DNA from 4 places in the Arthrobacter sp. StoSoilB22 genome. Region 4 is predicted to be linked to each of the others. Evidence: riboswitches for the same ligand, from Rfam matches in the RefSeq annotation. Region 4 holds a riboswitch; each other region holds the start of a gene.
What was found. A riboswitch is a leader RNA that binds a small molecule or an ion and turns the genes downstream of it on or off. The one in region 4 is predicted to bind thiamine pyrophosphate.

Region 1 (5,863 bases), 350 kb from region 4:
CGCGTTACCGGCGACGGTCGGTGTCGACGACGTCGACCCTGACCTGCTCGCCACCGGCCAGGGCTGCAACCACCGTGCGCAATGCACGCGCGGTGCGTCCCTGTCGGCCGATCACCCGTCCGAGGTCCTCCTGGTGAACTCGCACCTCGAGGGATTCCCCGCGGCGGTTGTTCTTGGCACTGACCTTGACATCCTCAGGGCTGTCAACGATCCCACGGACCAAGTGCTCGAGCGCTTCTGCCAGCAACTTACTCAGCCTCGGTGGTCTCTGCTTCAGCCTCGGCCGGAGCTTCGGCTTCGTCCTTCTTGGCCTTCTTGGTGATGGCTTCCGGAATGATAACGGAACCCTTCTCCGGGGCTACGAAAGCTTCCTTCGGAGCTTTGGTCTTCAGGGTGCCTTCCTGGCCCGGCAGGCCCTTGAACTTCTGCCAGTCACCGGTGATCTTGAGGATCGCCGCAACCTGCTCGGTGGGCTGGGCACCAACGGAAAGCCAGTACTGGGCACGCTCGGAAGCGACCTCGATGTACGACGGCTCTTCGGTGGGGTGGTACTTGCCGATTTCTTCAATGGCACGGCCATCGCGCTTGGCGCGGGCATCCATGACGACGATGCGGTAGTACGGTGCGCGCATCTTACCGAAGCGCTTAAGGCGAATCTTTACGGCCACTTTTGTGGTCACTCCTGTTTCTGAAACGAGGTTGAACCCGACGTTCTGCACCCGTGGGGCGGGCCGTACTAGACGGTTCGAAGGACAAGATACGAGCACGGAGAGAGGGGCCGCACCGATCGAGTACCTGTCTATTGTGCCAGATGCCCGGAGCAAATACGACTCCGGTCCCCCTACCCGGCGTGTTCTTGCCCACTCCCGCGGTTAATGCTGCAGCCTCAAGCGAACAGGGGCGTCATTCGGACCAGACGTAAAGCCCGGCGCGCTCCGCCTTCTCGACGTCCGTCGCGAGGGCAGCCAACTGCTGGACATACTGGCGCGATTGCGCGGCATCGAAAGGCATATCGTCCTGTTCAGCCCATGCAGCGGCAACGTCGTCAAGAACGTTGGCGTCGCCTTCGCTCTCATAGGTGAGCAGTTCGGCAAGGGCCCGCACCATGGCTTCAGGGACACCCAGGAGGGCGTCGCTTGTGACGTCAACCAGGGCAAGCTCGTAGTCAGCTCCGGCGGCGTGAACAGCCTGTCCTGCGAGGTCGCCCAGTTGTTCGACTTCGAAATCGGTGATGCCGTCAATCCGAACGGCCGGGCCGGTTACACCTGCACCCTTCTCCAAGGCTGCAGCCCGCTTGAGCGCTTCATCGTGGGTGGCTACAAAAACTTCGGCAAAGCCCATGGAAAGTACTCTCATTCCTTCGTGCTGACGGGGCGGCGGCACAGGATCCCGGAGGTTCCGTGCCGTCATGCCAAGCCTAGTGCAGCCGGGGGCGCGGACTGGTCCTCAGCGCACGGTGACGCGCAGCTTGTTCCGCCAAGGATCATCAAAGCGCAGCTCGGCACCGGTATGGTGGCTCTGCACACCGGCAACCTTGAGGCGATCAGCAAGCGCGGCCACGTCATCGGCGCCGGGGACTTGAATCAGGACCTCCCCCAGGCCCAGCGTGTCCTTTCGCGGGCCCGCTCCACGGCTGTTCCAGACGTTCATGGCCATGTGGTGGTGGTAGCCGCCCGCGGAGACGAAAAGCGCCTGGCCGTGCCAGCCTGCGGTGCGCTCGAAGCCCAGGGTTTCAACGTAGAACTTTTGCGCGGTCTCCACGTCACCCACCTGCAGGTGAACGTGCCCGACGCCGGCCGCCGACTCACGCTGCCCGGTCACGGCAGCTTCACTCAGGTGCTGCTGCAGGAATCGCTGCGGCGGGAGAGCAACGTTGTCCATGACAACGTTCTTGCCATCCCACTTCCAGAGGTCACGGGGCTTGTCGTAGTACAGCTCAATGCCGTTGCCTTCGGGGTCGGTGAAGTAGAACGCTTCACTGACCAAATGATCGGCGCTGCCTGCGAACGCGCGGGGTTCGTATTCGGCTGCCGTGGCAATGGTGGCGGCCAATGAGGGCTGGTCCTCGAACAGAATGGCCGTGTGGAACAGGCCGGCTTCGCCCCGACCCGGAATCTGCAGGCCAGCCGCGGGAGCGAGGTGGACGACCGGCTTGCCGACACGCCCCAAATACAGCCCGCCGTCTTGCTCGGCCACCACGTCCAGGCCAAGGGCCCGCTGGTAGTAGTCACTCATGACCTTCATGTCGCCCACCTTGAGCATGACGGTGCCCATGGTGAGTTCGGCAGGCAGAAGATCCTGGCTGGATGATGAGGTCATGTGAAGCTCCCGGTTCCGAGGTGGCCGCTTATCGGCACCTTCTTACCTATCTAAATTACTTGAAGCTTCAATTTATTCCTAACGCACGACGTTCCCTCGAATCACGATGTGCCGGAGTTCGTCCATAGTCCGCAGCTGACGCCGCGGATCCTCACTGCAGAGCACGACGTCGGCGCTGGCCCCTTCACTGATGCCCTCGGCTCCCAGCCACGCACGGGCACCCCAGGATGCGGCGTTCAGGACCGCCGCCGGCGGAAGGCCGGCGTCGTGCAGTTCCTTCATCTCCTCCGCAATCCGGCCGTGCCTGATGACGCTGCCGGCATCAGTCCCGGCATAGATCGAAACCCCCGCTTCGAAGGCCGACAACACACGCTCATGGCGACGCTCCCACAGACGCAGCATGTGGTCCGCGTACTTCGGAAACTTTGGCTCTGCCTGCGCGGCAATATCGGGAAAGGTAGCGATATTGACCAACGTTGGAACAATCGGCACCGACTGCTCCACCAAGCGGGGAAGGTGCCTCGGGAGGAGACCGGTAGCGTGCTCAATGCAATCGATATTGGCATCGAGCATGTCGTCAATGGTGTCCTCAGCGAAACAGTGAGCCGTGACCCTGGCACCTTCATCATGCGCCGCTGAGATGGCATCCTTCACGGTCCTGGCCGGGAAGGAAACCGCGAGGTCACCGACGTCGCGATCTATCCAATCGCCCACTAGTTTCACCCAGCCATCGCCGTCCCGGGCTTCCTTTCGTACGGTCTCAACCAGTTCAGCGGGCTCAATTTCATGCCCCAGGCCGCGGAGGTACCGCCGGCTCCGCGCAATATGCCGGCCTGAACGGATCAAGCGGGGCAAGTCCGATCGCTGCTGTACCCAGCGGGTGTCCGAGGGCGATCCGCAATCGCGGATTAACAGCGTCCCGGCGTCGAGGTCTGCTTGGGCTTGGGCCAGCGTGGCGTGCTCATCAACGGCTCCTCCAACACCGAGTCCGACATGGCAGTGAGCGTCAACCAAACCCGGCAGGACCCAACCGTCCAGCACTCTGTCCGGCGCAGAAGCGGGACGCTGGAACGTCAAGGTGCCGTCCACTGACCATAGCCCCTGGCGCTCTTCGTCCGCCGAGACGAGCACGGGTCCACTGAATTCGATGATGTTGGCCATGGCAAAAGCGTAGCCGGGGTGGCATGGCAGAGCCGGTTCCCACCATGTGACTGGGCGGTGGTTCGTAGCTGTGGTAGCTTCGTCTACGACCACACGGGAGCCCTTGCAGGGGCTGAGATCGGACTGATGCAGTCTGCGACCGTTGAACCTGTCCGGGTAATGCCGGCGAAGGAAGTGAGTATTCCCTTGAGCACCGCAGAAACACAGCACAGCCCTGTCCAAAATCAGTTCGGCATGGACCAAAAACAGTCCGTCACGCAATCGTTGCAGTCCCACTCGTTGGCGTGGCTGGAAGATCCGGACAACGGCATACGCGTCCCCGTCACCGCGATCGCCTTGGAGCCCTCCCCCAACGGGCAAGCCAATCCACCTTTGCAGGTTTACCGAACAGCAGGCCCGGGCAGCGATCCGGTGGTGGGGTTGGAGCCGTTCCGTGCACCGTGGATCGAAGCCCGCGGAGATACGGAAGCCTATTCCGGTCGGCAGCGGAGCCTGCTCGACGACGGCAAGTCCGCGGTCCGGCGTGGGGCAGCGTCAGCGGAGTGGAAGGGCGCGCAACCCGTGCCGCGCCGCGCCGTGGAAGGTAGGACTGTCACGCAGATGTACTACGCGAAGCAGGGAGTAGTAACTCCTGAAATGCAGTTCGTCGCCTTGCGGGAGAACTGCGATGTTGAACTCGTCCGCAGCGAAGTTGCCGCGGGAAGGGCGATCATCCCGAACAACATCAACCACCCCGAATCCGAACCAATGATCATCGGCAAAGCTTTCCTGGTCAAGATCAACGCCAACATCGGAAACTCAGCGGTCACCAGCTCCATCGCCGAGGAAGTGGACAAGCTGCAGTGGGCTGCCAAGTGGGGCGCTGACACGGTGATGGATCTCTCCACGGGGGACGACATCCACACGACGCGTGAATGGATCATCCGCAACTCACCTGTCCCGATCGGAACAGTCCCTATCTATCAGGCCCTTGAAAAGGTTAACGGCGAGGCCAACAAGCTGACGTGGGAAATCTTCCGCGATACCGTCATTGAGCAATGCGAGCAAGGCGTGGACTATATGACCATCCATGCGGGCGTTTTGCTGAGGTACGTGCCGTTGACCGCCAACCGGGTCACGGGCATCGTTTCGCGCGGCGGGTCCATCATGGCCGGTTGGTGTCTGGCGCACCACAGGGAGAACTTTCTTTACACGCACTTTGACGAGCTCTGCGAAATCTTTGCCCGGTACGATGTCGCGTTCTCCTTGGGAGACGGGCTGCGTCCCGGTTCCATTGCGGACGCAAACGACGCCGCGCAGTTCGCCGAGTTGGACACCCTCGCAGAGCTGACGCAGCGGGCGTGGGAGTTCGACGTCCAGGTGATGGTGGAAGGCCCCGGGCATATTCCCTTCCACCTGGTGCGGGAGAATGTTGAGCGCCAGCAGGAACTGTGCAAGGGTGCGCCGTTCTACACCTTGGGTCCACTGGTTACCGACATCGCCCCCGGCTATGACCACATCACCTCGGCCATCGGCGCCACGGAAATTGCACGCTACGGCACCGCGATGCTCTGTTACGTGACTCCGAAGGAGCACTTGGGGCTGCCCAACAAGGATGACGTCAAGACTGGCGTCATCACGTACAAAATCGCGGCGCACGCGGCTGACCTCGCCAAGGGACATCCGGGAGCTCATGAACGTGATGATGCGCTGTCCAAGGCGCGGTTCGAGTTCCGCTGGAGGGACCAGTTCGCCTTGTCCCTGGACCCTGTCACCGCAGAAGCTTTCCACGACGAGACGCTGCCGGCAGAACCGGCAAAAACCGCTCATTTCTGCTCCATGTGCGGACCTAAGTTCTGTTCGATGCGCATCAGCCAGGACATCCGCGACGAATACGGTTCGGCAGAATCCCAGGCTGCAATCGCAGGAATGTATAACGGGATGCGCGAAAAGAGCGAGGAGTTCCTGGCTTCAGGGGGAAAGGTGTACCTGCCGGAGCTTCACGTCCCCGCGAACCAAGGCAGCAGGTCAGGAGGCCTGAACTGACATCGCCCGGCCCACATCCGCGATGAACGAGCGGATAGCCTGGTCGCCATCAACGGAATCCTGGGGCCGGTGTCCGCCCGCTGCCACGCGGCGGAGGGCACCGGTTTCCTGGAGGTAGCCGGCAATTTCCTCGTAAAGCGGCTCCCATCCGCCGGTGAGAACCAAAGTGGGAACCCCGGGAACAATGTGGAGCGGGGCCTCCCATGGTGGCGCCTGGAGCCTGAGCCTGCGGGCGGAACGCCGGGCTTCCGCAGTGTCCAGCCCACCCGTTTCAGCAGAGAAAGCACGGCGGAAATATTCACGCTGGTAATCGGCGTCATTGAGCTGCGTGCGGGCGTCGAACAGCGGTTCCATGAGT
Region 2 (5,863 bases), 430 kb from region 4:
GGGAAACCGAACACAGAGCTCTGCGGTGTCTGCATCACGGCACCGCAGGAGATAAAGGGATTTACATCGCACACGGTTACATGGTTGGGATCCTTGAGCACCTCAAGTTTCTCCAGTACCAGGGCTCCGGACGCCAACCATCCAATAACACCGGTGATCAGCAACAGCCAGGCAAAGGGCCTGTCCCGGACCGTCGCGGGAAGGGAGTCCTGAGGGGTGGACATGTCCTCCACATGGACTGTGGCTTGATTGGCCAGGTTTTCCCTGGCGGTGCTTGGCATCGTGGATGTGGTCCTTTTCGACAAATGGCCCGGCAAGCCGGGAAGGGCTCTTGGGAGGATTGTAACTCCGAAGACTGGGCGCCGCCCCCAGCTTCGCTGGCGGAGTACCGCGACACAGCGGCCTTCGCCGCGAATGTGCAGGGGTGTGAGAGAATGAACATGGCCGGACGTCGATCCACATTCGACACCCGGTCCGGTGACTTTGTTCCCAAGACCGCCAGTATGAGCTGGGCATGCCCGGATCACGTGATCCTCGGTGGGCCCGCCATGACAATGGACGGCACCTGGTTGTGGCAGCAGAACAACGGGTTCCAGAATAAAGCCGCCGGCCTTCCAGGGCTGCCGCACCCCAATGCTGGTGCGAACCGGGAGGCATACTGCCGACTTCTGTCAACGCCTGCGGGTTTTGACAATATTTGCTCCACTGGGCGCCGGATGTGGCGGCGTCGCTGGGGCAGGAGTGTTGCCACATATGGATAATGACCAGGTTGTAGCCGTTAATGACGAGGCAGCTCCCGCGGAAACTGCGGAAGCGCCCAAGAAAGCCACCAGGACCCGGCGCAAGGCAGCGCCGAAGGTTGCTGCTGACGTAGAGGCGCCTGCGGCTGACACGCCGGCGCCGGAAGCGACCCCGGAGGCCACCAAAGCGCCGGTGCGCCGCACCCGCTCCCGCAAGAAGGCAGAGCCTGCCGAGCCTTTGCCCGGTTTGGGGGATGACGCCACTGCCGCGCCCGAAGCCGCCGCAGAAGCCGCGCCCGAAGCGATGGCCGAACCTGCCCCCGAAAAGCCGGTCCGCCGCCGTCGTACCGCCAAGCCCAAAGCTGAGGTAGCCGAGGCACCCGCAGCTGCGGAAGCCGTGGCGGACAGCACGACGCCGGAAAAGGCCTCCCAGCCCGAGGCACCTGCCGCTGAAGCAGCTGCAGACGAGGCTGAAGCCCAAGCCGCCACCGAGGAACCCGCCGAGGAAGCCGCTGCTGCCGCCTCCACATCATTGTTCATGGAGCCGGTTTCCATCACGTCCATGATCTTCCAGGCCCCGGACCTCACCACCGTTCCCCGCGTTGCCCCGGTTGAAGAAAAAGCCGAGGAGCCCGAAGAAGAAGCCGAAGTCCCTGCCGACGGCGAGCTGGAAGACGCTGGTAGCCGTCGTCGTCGCAGAAGCCGTGGCCGCCGTGGTCGCCGCGGAACCGAACGCGATGAGAACGAGGCCGAGGACGGCACCGAGACTGACGATGAAGAAGCGCCGGCACCTGAAGCCCTTGAGGAAGGCGTGACGTCTCGTCGTCGTCGCCGTCGTCGTCGTGGAGACCAGGATCTTGAACTGACGGGCGGCGCTGATGATGATCCGCCCAACACGGTCACCCGCGTCCGTGCCCCCCGCCCCATCACCGAGACAGCTCCGTCAAACCGCGTGACCGGTGTCAAGGGCTCCACCCGGTTGGAGGCCAAGAAGCAGCGGCGCCGTGAGTCCCGGGAGACCGGACGCCGCCGCCAGGTCATCACCGAGGCCGAGTTCCTTGCCCGCCGCGAATCGGTGGACCGTCAAATGATCGTTCGCCAGCGCGACGACAGAATCCAGATCGGTGTCCTGGAAGACGGTGTGCTCGCCGAGCACTTCGTGTCCAAGACCCAGCAGGACTCCCTGATCGGCAACGTGTACTTGGGCAAGGTCCAGAACGTGCTGCCGTCCATGGAAGCTGCTTTCGTGGACATCGGACGCGGCCGCAACGCCGTCCTGTACGCCGGTGAAGTCAACTGGGACGCGGTCAACCTCGAAGGCCAGCCGCGCCGGATCGAGAACGCCCTGAAGTCCGGAGACTCCGTCCTGGTTCAGGTCACCAAAGACCCCGTGGGTCACAAGGGTGCCCGCCTCACCAGCCAGATCTCCTTGCCCGGCCGCTACCTTGTGTACGTGCCCGGTGGTTCTATGACCGGCATCTCCCGCAAGCTGCCCGACGTCGAACGCAACCGACTCAAGCGCATCCTGAAGGACCGCCTGCCGGAAAACGCAGGTGTCATTGTCCGCACAGCCGCTGAGGGTGCGTCGGAAGAAGAGCTGACGCACGACATCAACCGTCTGCGTGCCCAGTGGGAAGGCATCGAAGGTCAGGCCTCCTCCACCAAGGTCCTTGCCCCTGAACTGCTGTACGGCGAACCGGACCTCACTATCAAGGTGGTCCGTGATGTCTTCAATGAGGACTTCTCCAAGCTGATCGTCTCCGGTGACGACGCCTGGGACACCATCGAGGCATACGTAACCTACGTTGCCCCTGATCTGGTGGGCCGCCTCGAAAAGTGGACCAAGGATCAGGACATCTTCGCTGCATGGCGCATCGACGAGCAGATCCATAAAGCCCTGGAACGTAAGGTCTTCCTCCCGTCCGGTGGTTCGTTGGTCATCGACCGTACCGAGGCCATGACTGTGGTGGACGTCAACACCGGCAAATTCACCGGCAGCGGTGGAAACCTTGAAGAAACGGTCACCAAAAACAACCTTGAAGCGGCCGAGGAAGTGGTGCGCCAGCTCCGTCTGCGCGACATCGGCGGCATCATCGTCATCGACTTCATCGACATGGTCCTCGAATCCAACCGCGACCTCGTCCTGCGACGCATGGTGGAGTGCCTGGGCCGGGACCGCACCAAGCACCAAGTGGCCGAGGTGACGTCCCTGGGCTTGGTCCAGATGACACGTAAGCGCATGGGCACCGGCCTTCTTGAGGTATTCGGTGAGCAGTGCGAGCATTGCGCCGGACGTGGCGTCGTCACTCATGACGAGCCCGTTGAACACCGGCGCGCCAACGTGGTGGCAGCCGAGCAACACCGCCCGCACTCCGAGGTACAGCAGCCAGCTGCACGGACGGAACGCAAACGCCGCCGCGGGAAGGGTGGGGGACAGGCCGTAGCCGAAACCCCTGCACAGGTCCATACGACCACGACTACCCCGGTTGCCCCCGCGACCCCGACTGAACCGCAGGATCCTGCCCGGCAGGCCAAGGCGGAGGCCACCAGGGCTGCCCTGGCAACCATTGCCGCTGCGGCGCACGCCGCGCACCTGCACGACGACGAAGTTCACCGTGCAGAAGAGCAGGCACGGGCGGCCGGCCAACACCAAGGGACGGCCGACGCCGGATCCGGAACCTCAGCCGGCAACGAAGCGGGGGCATCAGCACATGAAGCCGCCAACCGCGATGCAGCCGCCCAGGAAGCCAGGTCCACTCCGGTCCTGCGCTTCGGCGGAGAAGAAGTTGCGTTGCCGTTCGTGGAGCATCACGAGGAACCGCAGGCAAACAAGCCTGCCATGAGCCTGGACCTCCTGGCGGAAGCGTTCTCCCACCTTGGCGCCGCTCCGGCATCTGAGGAACAACCCGCTCCGCTGGCCGTACAGGAGCCTGCTGTGGCCCGGAAGGCTGACGCACCGGCGCGGGTTGAGGAAGATCCTGAGGCTTCGGCATCTCCGCAGGGTCGTCGTGGTCGTCGCAACCGCAGTGCCAGCCGGGCTCAGGGTGCGGCCAATGAAACCAGCGTCGAGCACCATGTGGTGACGGCCTCGGCCCCCCAGGGCTCGTCCCATGAGGCCAAGGCGCCCGTGGAGCCAGTCAAGAAGGCGCCGGCCTCCGAGCCCATCATTCTTGGGGTAGGGGTTCCAGCCTCGGAGCTTTAGTCACGGCCGAGCCGCTCTCCACGGCCAACATCGGCTGAAAGGGCCCTGCGCTACCTGCCTCCGGCGGTAGCGCAGGGCCCTTTCGCGTTGCCTTGAATCCGCGGCAGGGAACGCGTTCCACGGTCACATCCGGGCTCCCGGATGGTTCGGTACCTGCAGCACCAGGCTTCCCGGCTAGGCTAGGGGACTGACACGGGGTGCCGGGCGATGGGCCCGGCTGAGATCCAGACCCGTTGAACCTGTCCGGTTAGCACCGGCGAAGGGATGTCCTCATGACTGCATCACTACATTCATCTGTGTACCCGCTCCACTCGGTATACCCGCTGGACGCTCACACGTCAGCCCGCCAGGTCCCGCGCGTTCTCACTATTGCCGGTTCGGACCCTTCCGGCGGTGCCGGTATTCAGGCGGACCTGAAGAGCATTGCAGCGTTGGGTGGGTACGGCATGGCTGCCATTACGGCTCTCACCGCGCAAAACACAGTGGGGGTGAGCGCAGTCCACGTCCCTCCGGCGCATTTCCTGCGTCAGCAACTGGAAGCAATTAGCGGCGACATCATCGTTGATGCCGTCAAGATCGGAATGCTCGGCGATGCTGCCGTCATTGCCCAGGTCCGGGACTGGCTCGAAGAGGTGCGCCCCGCCGTCGTGGTTCTTGATCCGGTGATGGTGGCCACCAGTGGCGACCGGCTGCTGCGGGAGTCCGCGGAGAATGCCCTGCGTTCACTGCTACCCCTGGCCCACCTCATTACTCCCAATGTTCCTGAGCTTGCCATGCTGCTGGGGGAGCCTGAGGCAGCAGACTGGGCTTCGGCACTGGAGCAAGGCAAGCGGCTTGCTGCGGAGTACGGAAACACAGTTCTGGTCAAGGGTGGCCACTTGCCGGGCCCGGAATGCCCGGATGCCTTGGTGAACACCACAGGGCTTTTGTCACGGGATGTTGTGGAGGTATCAGGTCCCCGCGTGGCGACGCGCAACAGCCACGGAACCGGTTGCTCTCTTTCGTCCGCCCTGGCCACCGTCCAGGCCCGCACGGGCAACTGGGAAACATCACTGCGGGAAGTAAAGCCCTGGCTACTCGGAGCTTTGACAGCCTCGGCGGAACTCCAGGTAGGCCGGGGGAACGGTCCGGTGCATCACTTCCATCACCTCCAGCGAGCGTCAGCCCCGGGCGCCTTCGCTGCGGCTTTGTGGGAGGCGGCCGTTCCGGAACTCGAATCCATTCATGGACTTCCCTTTATTCAGCAACTCCAATCCGGCGAACTCCTTGAACGTGATTTCACTTACTACCTCGCCCAGGATGCGATCTACCTCAACGGGTACTCCCGGGTCTTGGCACGTGCCGGCGCCCTGGCCCCCACGGAAGAAGAGCAACTGTTCTGGGCCAGGTCATCGCAGCAATGCCTGGAGGTAGAGTCGGAGTTGCACAGGACGTGGCTAAGCAGCCGTGAAGCGCCGACCGCACTGGGGCCGGTCACCAAGTCCTACGTGGACCATTTGCTGGCAACGTCCGCTTCCGGCAGTTACGCCGTGGTTCTCGCCGCAATACTTCCTTGCTTCTGGTTGTACGCGGAGGTGGGGCGGCAGCTCCATGCCAATTACCTGAATGCGGGCGCCGCGGCGGACCATGCGTATGCCGACTGGCTGACGACCTACGCTGACGAGGACTTCGCCGCGGCAACGCGGAAAGCGATCAGCCTCACGGATGCTGCGGCGGTCGCGGCTTCTGATACGGAGAGGGCCGCGATGATGGAGGCCTTCACCCAGTCCTGCCGTTACGAGACCGCATTCTTCGATGCTCCCAGGCTGTTTGCCTGAGTTTGCCGGGCGTCACTTTGGCAGGGTTCCCTTGGGCGGATTCGATGCGATTGCGGGGACACTTCCGCGCGTCGCTGGCCGAATCGCGTTAATCTCGCGCAAAC
Region 3 (5,863 bases), 960 kb from region 4:
GTCGAAGACCGAAGCTTCCGTGGGCCCGTGGCCCGCTACGTCTGGGACCTGGCTGATCGGCGTAACAGCCGTTGGATTGTGCCTTTCGGTGCTTCCGGCTCGCCAGGTCACCGGCACTTCGCCGATCAGCTGCCGCTCTGGACCGCGGGTCAACTCGCCCTGGTGGTCACTGACTGGCCTTCGTTGGCCAAAGATCATCCCTGACCAGCCCGTTCCGTCCCTCTCGTGACCCCACATCCGCCAGCATCCGCATCAGAACGCATCAGCCCCGAAGGAAGCCATGACCACCACCACCCAGGACTTCTCTGTCCGCACCACCGTTTACGCTGAAGACCTCGAGGGGTGGGGCGCATTGCGGCTTGTCCCGCTGGTTCCTGCCGAGGACATCCACTTCATCTTCGAATGGGTCACCCAACCCCGCGCCAAGTTCTGGGGCATGACGGAAAACTCCAGGGACGAAGTCCAAGGGATCTACGAGTTCCTGGACTCCTTGGAGACCCACCACGCCTTCCTGGCCCTCCTTGACGGGGAGCCACTGGCCCTCTTCCAGACCTACGAGCCCCTGCACGATCCCGTGGGTGAGGCATACCCCGCCCGCGAGGCGGACATCGGCATGCACCTGCTTCTGGCCCCCGCCACACGGCCTATCCCGCATTTCACCCCGAAGCTGGGCACGTCCTTGATCAAGTACATGTTCTCCCTGCCGGGCAAGGACCGGATTGTGGTGGAACCGGACTCCCGCAACGCCAAGGCCCTCCGCCGCCTGGAAGCGACGTGCTTTGAGTTGGGTCCCATCATTCAGCTCGCTGAGAAGGAAGCCCAGTTGGGGTTCCTGACCCGCGCAGGCTTCGATGAAATCCAGGAGCAGCAGGCTCTCTGAGCCCGCGTAGAGAGGACAAAAAGTGCCGCCGGCGGCCCCCAACGCTACCGGCGGCACGCTTGGTGCCCAGCTCACCAACGCCTCCAGCGCTAACGCCAGACGAAACTCCAAGTTCCCGCTCCAACGGCCGTCAGCACCGCACCGGCGGCGATCACCAGTCCGCCAAGGACCACCCACGCATCCAACAGCGAGTACGTAGATTCGCGCGCCCACGTCCGCCGGCCCCCGCCGAAACCGCGCGCTTCCATGGTCACAGCCAGCCGGGAAGCCCTGCGAACAGCTTGGACCAGGAGCCCGAAGCTCTGGCCGAGGGTTGCTTTCAGGCGTTGGAACGGGCTGCCTTGTGAACCCACCCCACGGGCGCGGCGGGCCATGCCAATGGTCTGCCATTCCTCGGCCATGAGCCCCACCAGCCTCATCGCCGCGAGGGACCCCAGGACAAAGCGGTGTGGCAGCTTTGCTTTCTGCGCCAAGGCATCAGCCAAGTCGGTGGGATCGGTGCAGGTCATCAGGAGAATGGCCGGCAACGCAATCGCCAAACCGCGCAGCATGAAACCCAGCCCCAGCTCCAGGGAACCTTCACTGATGGACCAGAGTCCGACGTCGAGCAGCACAGCTCCGCTGTCCGCCGCCACAATCGCGGTGCTCCAGCCGCCGATCGCTGCCGCGATGATCAGGGGCCAGGCCCGCTGCCACAGAAGCCTGAGAGTGAGTCCGGCCAGTGGAAAGAGCGCCAGTTCCGCAACCAGTGCTGTGGAGGCCGAGACCCAGTCGATGGACAGGGCCAGCACCAAGGAAATCAGGAAAACGGATACGAACTTGGCCAACGGGTTGGCTTTGGTCAGGAGGGCATGGTTCCCGCGCAGGTTCAAGGCGTCCCTCATGCTGCACCCGCTTCCTGACGTGTGGCTTCACCCTGTTGGACCGGGCCGAGCCGCAATTCCGTTCCGCCGAGTACGGCACTGAATTCCTGATCGTGGGTCACGGAGACCACCGCGGTTCCAGCGTCCAGCAGCTCGGAAAGGAACGACGCCAGTTCTGCCCAGGTGTTGGCGTCCTGACCGAACGTGGGCTCGTCCAGGACAAGCACTTTCGGATGGGCCGCGAGCACCGTGGCCACCGAGAGCCGCCGCTTCTCCCCGCCGGACAACGTGTACGGGTTGGCATCCACCAAGTGCGTCAACCGCAACCGCTCCAGCAGTTCATCCACGCGTTCCTCGCCGTGGCCAAGATGCTTTGGACCAAACATGAGCTCATCCAGGACGTTGCCTGTGACGAACTGGTGCTCAGGTTCCTGGAAAACCGTGCCAATGCGGGAGATCAACTGCTCGGCTTTCCACTTGTACGGGTCAATACCGGCACCCTGGGAAAGGTCGACGGCGGCACTGACCTTGCCGTCCACCGGCGCAAGAAGGCCGGCGAACGTGAGCGCGAAAGTGGATTTGCCGGCACCGTTCGGACCCGTGATGGTCAGCGCTTGGCCTGCCCTGACCTGTGCACTGATGCCCGTTTGAACCGGCACGGGTGGGATGGTCTTGAACCTCTTGCGTCGTGGCTTTTCCCGGGAAACTGCGAGGTCCTGCGCCGCGAGGAGGAGCTGCGCGGTGTGGGGTTCGGCGTGGGGATCATTCCGCCGTTCCCGGGTCGCCGGAACATATCCCGGCACCCAGACGCCGGCTGACATCAGCATGGTGCGGGCTTCAGAAAGTACCTGGTCCGGCGGCCCGTCCAAGAGGACGCCCCCTGTAGCCCGGCCCGCTCCCAAGCCGTCCGAGCCCGCCGCCTTTGTTGACCCTGGCTGCAGGACCACAATCCGGTCCACCAGGTCCTTCCACACGGACACTCGGTGTTCCACCACAACAAGGGTGGCGCCGGTCTTGTCCAGGCACCGCCCTACCGCATCCCGGACCTCCAGAACGCCCGCCGGGTCCAAGTTTGCTGTTGGTTCGTCCAGCAGGATCAGGCCGGGTCGCATCGCCAAAATGCCGGCCAGCGCCAGGCGCTGCTTCTGTCCACCGGAGAGTGCCGCCGTCGGGTGATCCAACGCCAAACCGCCGCCTGCCGCGGTACGCAACCCCACGTCGTCGAGCGCTTCATGGACGCGTTCCCAGATCTCGTCCCTTGGGACGGCGAGGTTCTCCGCGCCGAAGGCGACGTCGTCACCCACGCGCGAGAGGACCACCTGTGTCTCAGGGTCCTGCTGCATCAGCCCGGCCCGGCCACGCTGCTCGCGGGGCGCGACGCCGTCAATCAGCAGGGAGCCGGTCTCATCCGAGTCGTCTTCCTCGTCCCCCAGAACCCCGGCAAGGGCATGCAGGAGCGTGGACTTGCCCGCACCCGAAGGACCCAGCAGCAGCACGCGCTCCCCCGGTTCAATCCGAAGGTCCAGGCCCTCAATGGCAGCTTGGGCCCGGCCTGCATGCCGCCACCCCCAGCCCTCGGCGGAGATGGCAGCAGGCTGCACCGCGCCGCTAAGTGTGGCGGACATCAGTTGAAGACTGGCTCCGAAGCGGCCTTGCGCGAGGCAAAGGAGCTCAGCACCCCGGTCTTGGCCAGCCCGCGCGTCGCAATCCACGAGAGTGCGCCCGCGATGATCGCCCCGGAGATCGTGGTGAAGGTGATGTAGGCCAGCTTGTCGATGGCCTCGTAAGCGATGTTCCAGCCCCAGGGCAGGAAGGAGTCGTTTAGGCCGCAGAAGAGACCCGCGCCGGCGCCCGCAAGGAGAGCAGTGGGCAGGTTGAACTTCTTGTACCGGAACGCCGCGAAGATGAGTTCGGCGCCCAGGCCCTGCAAAATGCCGGAGATGAGCACCGTGGTGCCGTACTGCGAACCCATGATGAGCTCACCCGTGGCGGCAACAGCCTCGCAGAACAGCGCTGCACCCGGCTTGCGGATAATGAGCATGCCCAGGACCGCAGGGATCATCCAGCCGCCGGCGATCAGACCGGTGAGCGGCGGATACGTCGCATTCATGGGGATGGAGACCAGTGCGGCGCCCTGGGACCATGCCCAGAAAATCACGCCGCCGGCAATGGCGATCAAAGCCGCCACAACAATGTCTACAACACGCCAGTTATAACTGGTCTTCTTCACGTTTACCGTGGTCATTTTCTGCCTCCTGAGGTTACAGGAGGGGAAAGTGCTACCCGTCATCCAGCTGGCCTGCGCCGCCCGGATCCGGACACTCTGAGAAGCTCGACTCCCTTGCGCCGGTACTAACCGGATCAGGTTCGAGGGTCTGCGGCTATCCGCACTCTCAGCGCCCTCGCGTCTCCTGCATCTCTGCAGAGTCCGACGGCGGCGCTCCCCTGTCGTTATCAAATCTGCCCTGATGGGCTGGTTCAGTTTACACCTGAGTCCGCGGCGGGCGCTGGTCCGTTGGGCGGCATTCAGTCACAATCAGCCGCGGCGGAGCACAGTGCTGACCCCCGTGCGCGTTGCGAGGCCCACTCTGCACCCTAAACCCACACCATTCCATGCACACCGGGCCACACAACGGGACCTGAGAGAATGAACCAGCAGACTTCACCGCGGCAAAGGGGCACACGTCATGACGAACCTTCCCACCACCCATAGCGCTGTGCCCCAACCACGTCTGGCCGCAAGCGTCATCCTGCTCCGTGATGCCCCTGCCGGGCTCGAAGCCTTCGTCCAACACAGGGTCAGCACCATGGACTTCGCGGCCGGAATGGTGGTCTTCCCGGGAGGACGTGTGGACTCCGCGGACGGGTCCGGGTGGGACTACCCGGAGGAATTGCTTCAACGCCACGCGTCAGAATGGAACCAGAGCTCCGTGGGCGCGGATCCTGCCGAAGCCGTGAGGAACGCCGGGAGAATACTCACTGCGGCCATCCGCGAAGTTCAGGAGGAGGCCGGGCTCACCATCGAAGCCGGACACCTCCGCCCGTGGGCCAACTGGATCACGCCCGCGGACATGCCCAAGCGCTTCGACACCTTCTTCTACATTGCCAAGCCAACAGCTGGTGCTACGCCCCAACACCAAACAACCGAGGCTTGGCAATCATTGTGGATGCCTGTGGCGGAGATTCTTGCAGCGGAAGCGGCCGGCACTTTGAAGTTGATGCCGCCAACCTATTACCTCCTCAAGGAACTTGCCGGGTTCGGAACAGTTGACCAGGTTTGGACGGCCGAGCACAGCGTCGTCCCGGTGCTGGCGCCGGTGGGCTCCATGGCAGCGTTCCTTAAGGAGCGGGAAAACCGTCGCTAACGCGTGCGATGGGTGTAGCCAGCTAGGCTGGGGACATGAACCTCTTCTTTAAGCTGATCGGTGCCGGAGTAAGCCTCGGGGCAGGCTTCGTGGGCACCAAACTCGTCAACAAAGGGTGGGAAAAGGCAACAGGCAACAAGCCCCCCCTTGGTCATGACGACGCAGAAACCAGCCTGCGCTCGGCCTTAACCTTCGCTTTGATCTCCGCCTTTGTCAGCACGCTCATCCAAGTCCTGGCGAGCCGGGGCACCCAGCGGGCCATCGCGCGCTTCGCCAAGAGCCACGACATCGTCTAGGCATCCAAACCACGACGCCGGGTCACCTGCAGGTGACCCGGCGTTCGTCGTTGCTGCTGCTAGCTGTCGCTCCGCGGTTCCTGGCCGGCAGCCGCCCTTTGGACCACGGCCTCCAGTTCATCCTTGGTGAGCTTCTCCCGGTGTCCATGTTTGGTGCGGTAGGCAGAACGGCCAACCATGTGAGCTGACACTGGTGCTGTGAGGAGCTGGAAGATCCATGCCACCAACAGAACCGGCCACACCCACCATGTCCGCATCTGAAGTCCAATCGCGGCCAGCATGAGGAACAGACCCAGGACCTGCGGTTTGGTGGCTGCGTGCATGCGGCTCATGAGGTCCGGGAACCTCAACAAGCCAATGGCTGCGCCCAGGGACATCAGCGCGCCCACCACCAGGAACACCGCGGTGACAGCATCAATGACGGAGTCAAGGCCCGAAGCGTCAGGATTCATTGCTCTG
Region 4 (5,863 bases):
GCCAACAGCACGGCGTCACAGCCCAGCTCCATGGCCAACGCGGCATCGGAGGCGGTTCCGATTCCCGCGTCGAGGACCACGGGTACGGAGGCCCGGGACACGATGAGTTCAATGTTGTGTGGGTTCAGGATGCCGAGGCCGGTCCCAATGGGTGATCCCAAGGGCATGACGGCGGTGGCACCCAGGTTCTCGAGCCTGAGCGCGAGCACGGGATCGTCATTTGTGTAGGCGAAAACCTTGAAGCCCCGGTTCACCAGTTGTTCCGTTGCATCCACCAGTTCCACGGCGTCGGGCAGGAGCGTGTGTTCGTCGGCGATGACTTCCAACTTCACCCAATCTGTCTCCAGCGCTTCGCGGGCCAGTTCAGCGGTCATCACGGCGTCCTTGGCAGTAAAGCAGCCCGCAGTGTTGGGAAGTACCCGGATGTTGTGGTCCACCAGGAGCTGGAACAGCGATCCCGTTTCGGCGGGTGAGTAGCGCCGCATGGCTACGGTGGTGAGCTCGGTCCCCGAAGCCAGGAGCGCTGATCCCAGGCCATCAAGGCTCGGCGCGCCTCCGGTGCCCATGATGAGTCGGGAACCGAATTCCACGCCGTCGATCGCCAGCACATCAGTGGTTCGACCGTCAATGTTTGCTGTTGTCATGGTTCAGCCTCCTTGGACTGCTGTTACGAGTTCGAGTTCGTCTCCGTCGGCCAGCGCCGTCACGGCCCATTGGCTGCGGGGAACCACCTCGGAGTTACGTGCGACCGCGACTCCCAGCTTGCCGCCGTCGGCCGCTTGCCCGCGAGGGTCCAAGGCGCGGCCCGTGATCGCTGTGACGAGAGTGCTGACGGATGCGTCATCGGAGACTGCGTGATCGGTTCCGTTGAGTTTGATGTTCATGCTGTTTCCTTGGTGGGAGCGTGTGCTGCTGGTGTGAGTACTTGGGGAACTGAAGCGTTGCCCGCGAAGCGATCAGGCAGTAACGGAGCCCATCGAGGGTCCTTGGATCCGTTGATGAGTTCGCCCACGATCCTGGCGGCTACGGGAGTCAGGAGTACACCGTGGCGGAAGAATCCTGTAGCGATCACCAAGCCGTCAACGTCGCCGTGGGGCCCGCTGACCCGTCCAAGCAGGGGGGCGTTGTCCGGAGTGCCGGGGCGGGCGCGGGCAGTTGCTTCAAGGAGTTCCAGTTCCGCCACTGCGGGGACCAGAGTTTGGGCATCCCTCAGCAGTTGATAGACGCCGCCGGCCGAGACTGCGTTGGAAGTCGCTGACAACCGGTCTTCGCGTTGCGTCGCTCCGATCACCACGGTTCCGTCGTCCCGGGGAACGATGTAAACCGGAACGCCTCGAACCATCCCCCGAACAGTGGACGTCACCAAGGGCCGGAGCTTTTCGGGGACGCGAAGCCGGAGGATGTCGCCATAGACCGGCCGCACTGGAAGGGTCAGTCCTTCAGGGAGCCCCGACACGTGGGATGCCCCCAGCCCGTTGGCCACCACAGTCTCCGCGGCAAGGACCACGACTCCGGATTCGAGTTCCACTCCGGTGACCCGCCCGCCATCCCGCAGCACACCGCGCGCCGGGGAAAGAACGGCGAATCCGTCATCGGCCCCGGGCACCCAGGAGGCGTCGTCAGGCGAATGGTTAGCCAATCCAGCCAGGATGCAGGCGGCGAGCTTTCGCGGATCCACTTGGTGGTCGGCGGGAATGTCGAAAGCGCAGGAAATCTGCGGGCTAAGGAGCGGCTCGCGGTTCCTCGCGTCCCGCAGGGCAAGAGGTTCGACTCCCAAGCCAGCTGCGAGCTGTACGTTCCTGAGGTCTGCGAGCGCCCTGCGGTCGGCTGCGTCGGCACCCACGGCGAGGGTGGGCGTCGTGCGGTATCCGCTGCCCGCTCCCCCCAAGTGCAGTCTGTCCACGAAGGAGGGCCACAGCCGGGAAGACTCAATCATCAATTCCAGAAGGTCTTCCTCCTGGTAATGCAGTTCGCTGACGGGTGCAAGCATTCCGGCGGCGGCGAACGTTGCGCCCGAGGCCGGGGCGGGGTCGATCAGCACCACTGAACGGCCAAGTCGCCGGGCTTCATGAGCGATGCCCAGGCCTATGATGCCGCCGCCAATGACGGCCACGTCTGCCTGGATGGGGGTATGGCGGGGATCTGCCATTGGTTTCCTTCCCTACGCCGGTACTAGCCGGATCAGGTCAAGCGGTCGGCGCTGAAGCCCTCTCAGCCGGACAGTCATATGACGAATGTCGCGGCTCCCGCAGTACGTGCCCAGTTTAGAGGAACTACTCTGGTTTCCATGACCCAGCCTGACGCCCTCGCCTCTGCCCGCCTCTATTTGTGCACTGATGCCCGTCAACGGCAGGGCGATTTTGAAGACTTTGTGGACGCCGCTTTCGCCGGTGGTGTGGACATCATCCAGCTCCGCGACAAGACGCTGGAAGCTGCCGAGGAGCTTGAAATGCTGGCCGTTTTGCGGAGCGTCGCACAACGGCACGGACGGCTGTGGGCTGTCAACGACCGGGCCGATGTTGCCAGTATTTCCGGGGCTCCCGTGTTCCACATCGGTCAGAAGGACCTGCCTCTGACGGCCGCCCGCACACTCCTGCCGAATGTCACCGGCATCGGTCTTTCCACCCACACACCGGAACAAATCGACGCGGCAATTGCTACCGCCCAAGGCCCCTTGGGACTGGACTACTTCTGTGTGGGTCCGGTCTGGGCAACGCCCACCAAACCCGGGCGCGCGGCTGTGGGTCCGGGTTTGGTCACATATGCCGCAGAGGCACAGAAACGTGCAGGCGACGTGACGACACTTCCGTGGTTCGCCATTGGCGGCATCGACCACAGCAACGTTGAACAGGTGGTCGCCGCGGGGGCCAGCCGCATCGTCGTCGTGCGCGCCATCACGGAGGCAACAGACCCGACGGCGGCAGCGAAGTCGCTGCTGCAGGCGTTGGACACCGTTGAGCCCTAGCCGGTCCTGAGCTGGCCGGCGTCTACGCTGTCAGGCCAAGGCCCGTCATCCGGCGGGAATGCTTCCCGGCGAGTTCCGTCGTCAGCCGTTTCACCTCAGCACGCGAGTCCCCTCCGCTTCTCAGCGTTGGGCCCAGCCGCGGGTGCTCCATGCCGACGCGTTGCACCTGCGTCAAGGCCTCTCCCACCAGGCGGCGGCCCCACAGTGCAAGGCGCGATGCCAGGCGTGGGTCATCACTCAGGGCCCTCCTCAGCAGAACCCGAAGGACTTCAGTGGCTTGATCGGGGGAAGCCACCCGTTCAACAAAATGCTGCGTTTGTGGGTCAAGGAACATCGCGACAGCCCTGTAGAAGTCCGACGACACAGTGTCGATCACATAGGCCTTCATGACGGATTCGAACCAGTCTCCCGGTTTGGTGCGCTCGTGGAAATGGTCGAAGGAACGCTGGAACGGCAGCATCGCATGTTCGGGGTCGACCCCCATCTCCACCAATCGATCGCTGAGGAGCGCGAAGTTGCCGTAGGCACCCACAGCGATCTTCGCCAGCACTGACCTGTCATGAAGGGTGGGAGCATAACGGGAGTCCAGCGAGAGCCGTCCGAAAGCAGACAGCTCGCCATAGGCCATGGCTCCAAGCAACTCCGCTGAGAGTTCCCTGGCAGAGGCTGCGGCGTCCGGGGATATGCCCATGAACCCAGCCTATCCCTGGCCGGGCATGAGATTCCCGGGGTTTGCGTTCTGCTTCCGGCCTCGTTCCTACTAGGCTGGCTCGACGTGAGTTGACTGCCATGTGCCCTGCATACCGCCCGTCCTCCTCCTCGCACCCACTTCACTGAAGGAATTTCCATGAGTCACCCGAGTTACCCGCCCGCGCCCCAAAACGATGCCGGATCAGGAGTTCCGCAGGTCCCGGCCGCGCCTTATGCTTACGGCGGCCAGTTCCAAGGTGGAGCACAGCCTGGCTACCAACCCGGACCGGCTTCAGGCCCTTATGGAACTACGGGCGGGGCGGTTCCGGCCAAGTCCTTCATGACCACCTGGATTTTGGCGCTGCTTCTGGGTGGCTTGGGCGTGGACCGCTTCTATCTGGGCAAGATTGGTACCGGAATCGCGAAGCTGCTCACTGGCGGCGGCTTCGGCATCTGGTCCATTGTGGACCTCATCATCACCTTGACAGGAAACGCCCGGGACAAAGAGGGCAGGCCGCTGGCAGGCTACCTGGAGAACAAGAAGAAGGCGTGGATCATCACCGTCGTCGTCTGGTTCGCTGGTGTGATCGTGGGAATTGTGTCCACTGCGCTGTCTTTCACCCTCTTCGCCGCTGCAGTACAGCAGGGACGAACCACACCTGCTGCACCGCTCCCTTCCGCCAGTCAAGGGCCCCTGGTGCCCTCGCCTGGCACTGCCAACGAGGCGAACTCCTTCACCGTGGATGTTGATGACAGCACCAAGGTAAAGGTGGGCGTGGTCGATTCTCTTTACACCAACGAAATCCCCTCGATGTCGTACATGAAACCCGCCAACGGGGGGTTCCTCGTGGTGGAGGTGTCCTGGGAGACACTGACGGGGACAAGCTTCGCTTCCTCAACGAACTTCCAGGCCTTCGACGCTGACGGAAAAGAAGGTGAGTTGCTGTTCCTTACTGAGGACCTGGGCAGCCTGCCGATGGGGAGCGTCGCCACGGGGGAGTTCAAACAGGGAGTGATCGCGTTCGACATCAAGAACGGCCCCACCAAGATCGTGGTCACTGATGTCTATGGCGATGAGGCCGCAACCTTCACGCTGACACCTCCGGCCGGTCAATAACCCACCCGGACAGGCTTACGCGCTCAAAGAAGGAACCCGCCGTCCCTCATGGACGGCGGGTTACTTCGCTAGCGCGTCCAAGACTATCGGCCCATTTCGGGCTAACCTGATTTTCGTGTCACATCATCGGATAGCACCCAACGTCGACGACTCATCGGACCAGCTCGCCGCGGCCCTTGCCGCTCTCAGGACAGAGCTGGAACTCCCCGGTGAATACCCTGCAGACGCTGTGGAAGAAGCACAGCAGGCCGTAGACGCCCTCGAGCTTCCGGAACAGGACCTGCGGGACATAGCGTTTGTGACTATCGATCCGGCGACATCCACCGACTTGGACCAGGCCCTGTTCATCGACCGCACCGGTAACGGTTACACGGTCCTCTACGCAATCGCCGATGTTCCGTCTTTCGTGGCTCCGGGTGGGGCGTTGGACGCAGAAACGCGTCAACGCGGACAAACCTTCTACGCTCCTGACGGGCGGATCCCGTTGCATCCGGAAGTTATCAGCGAGAACGCCGGCAGCCTGCTTGCCAACCAGGATTGCAGTGCTTTCGTGTGGCGTTTTGACTTGGATGCCAAAGCCGAAGTTCAGACGGTCACCGTTGCCCGGGCTGCCGTGCGCAGCAGGGCCAAACTGAGCTACAAGGGCGCTCAACAGCAACTCGACGACGGTACGGCCCCACCCGTTCTGCAGCTCCTCAAAGAAGTAGGGCTCAAACGCGTTGAGCTGGAGCGGCAACGTGGGGGCGCAAGCCTGAACATGCCGGAACAGGAAATAGTTCAAGCCACCGACGGCGGCGGGTACAGGATCGTCGCTGCGCCGTCGCTGCCGGTTGAGGACTGGAACGCGCAGATATCCCTCATGACCGGCATGGCCGCAGCTCAGATGATGCTTGATGGCAAAGTGGGGATACTGCGCACCATGCCGGCACCTGACGATCGGTCGCTGCTCCATTTCAAGCGCCAGACTTCTGCACTCGGAAAGCCCTGGGACGGCCAAGTATCCTATGGCGAATATTTGCGGACCTTGGACGCGTCCGATCCCAAACAGTTGGCCATCCTGCACTCTGCCGGCATGTTGTTCAGGGGCGCCG

Region 1: another riboswitch for thiamine pyrophosphate. It lies ahead of thiC (phosphomethylpyrimidine synthase ThiC); the one in region 4 lies ahead of thiO (glycine oxidase ThiO).
Region 2: another riboswitch for thiamine pyrophosphate. It lies ahead of thiD (bifunctional hydroxymethylpyrimidine kinase/phosphomethylpyrimidine kinase); the one in region 4 lies ahead of thiO (glycine oxidase ThiO).
Region 3: another riboswitch for thiamine pyrophosphate. It lies ahead of LDN70_RS18510 (ECF transporter S component); the one in region 4 lies ahead of thiO (glycine oxidase ThiO).

Annotation. Positions count from the first base shown of each region.
Region 1 is NZ_AP024652.1:2,680,947-2,686,809, forward strand. It holds gene LDN70_RS12505 (RNA-binding protein) at 5-247, opposite strand; gene rpsP (30S ribosomal protein S16) at 249-668, opposite strand; gene LDN70_RS12515 (hypothetical protein) at 904-1,356, opposite strand; gene LDN70_RS12520 (VOC family protein) at 1,447-2,319, opposite strand; gene LDN70_RS12525 (amidohydrolase family protein) at 2,398-3,480, opposite strand; TPP riboswitch at 3,564-3,671, shown strand; gene thiC (phosphomethylpyrimidine synthase ThiC) at 3,667-5,505, shown strand; gene LDN70_RS12535 (alpha/beta fold hydrolase) at 5,488-5,863, opposite strand, start outside.
Region 2 is NZ_AP024652.1:2,597,375-2,603,237, reverse strand. It holds gene LDN70_RS12105 (vitamin K epoxide reductase family protein) at 1-281, opposite strand, end outside; gene LDN70_RS12100 (Rne/Rng family ribonuclease) at 754-3,942, shown strand; TPP riboswitch at 4,126-4,224, shown strand; gene thiD (bifunctional hydroxymethylpyrimidine kinase/phosphomethylpyrimidine kinase) at 4,215-5,759, shown strand.
Region 3 is NZ_AP024652.1:3,989,773-3,995,635, forward strand. It holds gene LDN70_RS18490 (penicillin acylase family protein) at 1-204, shown strand, start outside; gene LDN70_RS18495 (GNAT family N-acetyltransferase) at 281-880, shown strand; gene LDN70_RS18500 (energy-coupling factor transporter transmembrane component T family protein) at 970-1,764, opposite strand; gene LDN70_RS18505 (ABC transporter ATP-binding protein) at 1,761-3,368, opposite strand; gene LDN70_RS18510 (ECF transporter S component) at 3,368-3,988, opposite strand; TPP riboswitch at 4,064-4,200, opposite strand; gene LDN70_RS18515 (NUDIX hydrolase) at 4,431-5,108, shown strand; gene LDN70_RS18520 (DUF4235 domain-containing protein) at 5,144-5,404, shown strand; gene mnhG (monovalent cation/H(+) antiporter subunit G) at 5,464-5,856, opposite strand; gene LDN70_RS18530 (MrpF/PhaF family protein) at 5,846-5,863, opposite strand, start outside.
Region 4 is NZ_AP024652.1:3,026,142-3,032,004, forward strand. It holds gene LDN70_RS14035 (thiazole synthase) at 1-644, opposite strand, end outside; gene thiS (sulfur carrier protein ThiS) at 648-884, opposite strand; gene thiO (glycine oxidase ThiO) at 881-2,149, opposite strand; TPP riboswitch at 2,142-2,260, opposite strand; gene thiE (thiamine phosphate synthase) at 2,288-2,965, shown strand; gene LDN70_RS14055 (ferritin-like fold-containing protein) at 2,988-3,656, opposite strand; gene LDN70_RS14060 (TM2 domain-containing protein) at 3,813-4,772, shown strand; gene LDN70_RS14065 (RNB domain-containing ribonuclease) at 4,888-5,863, shown strand, end outside.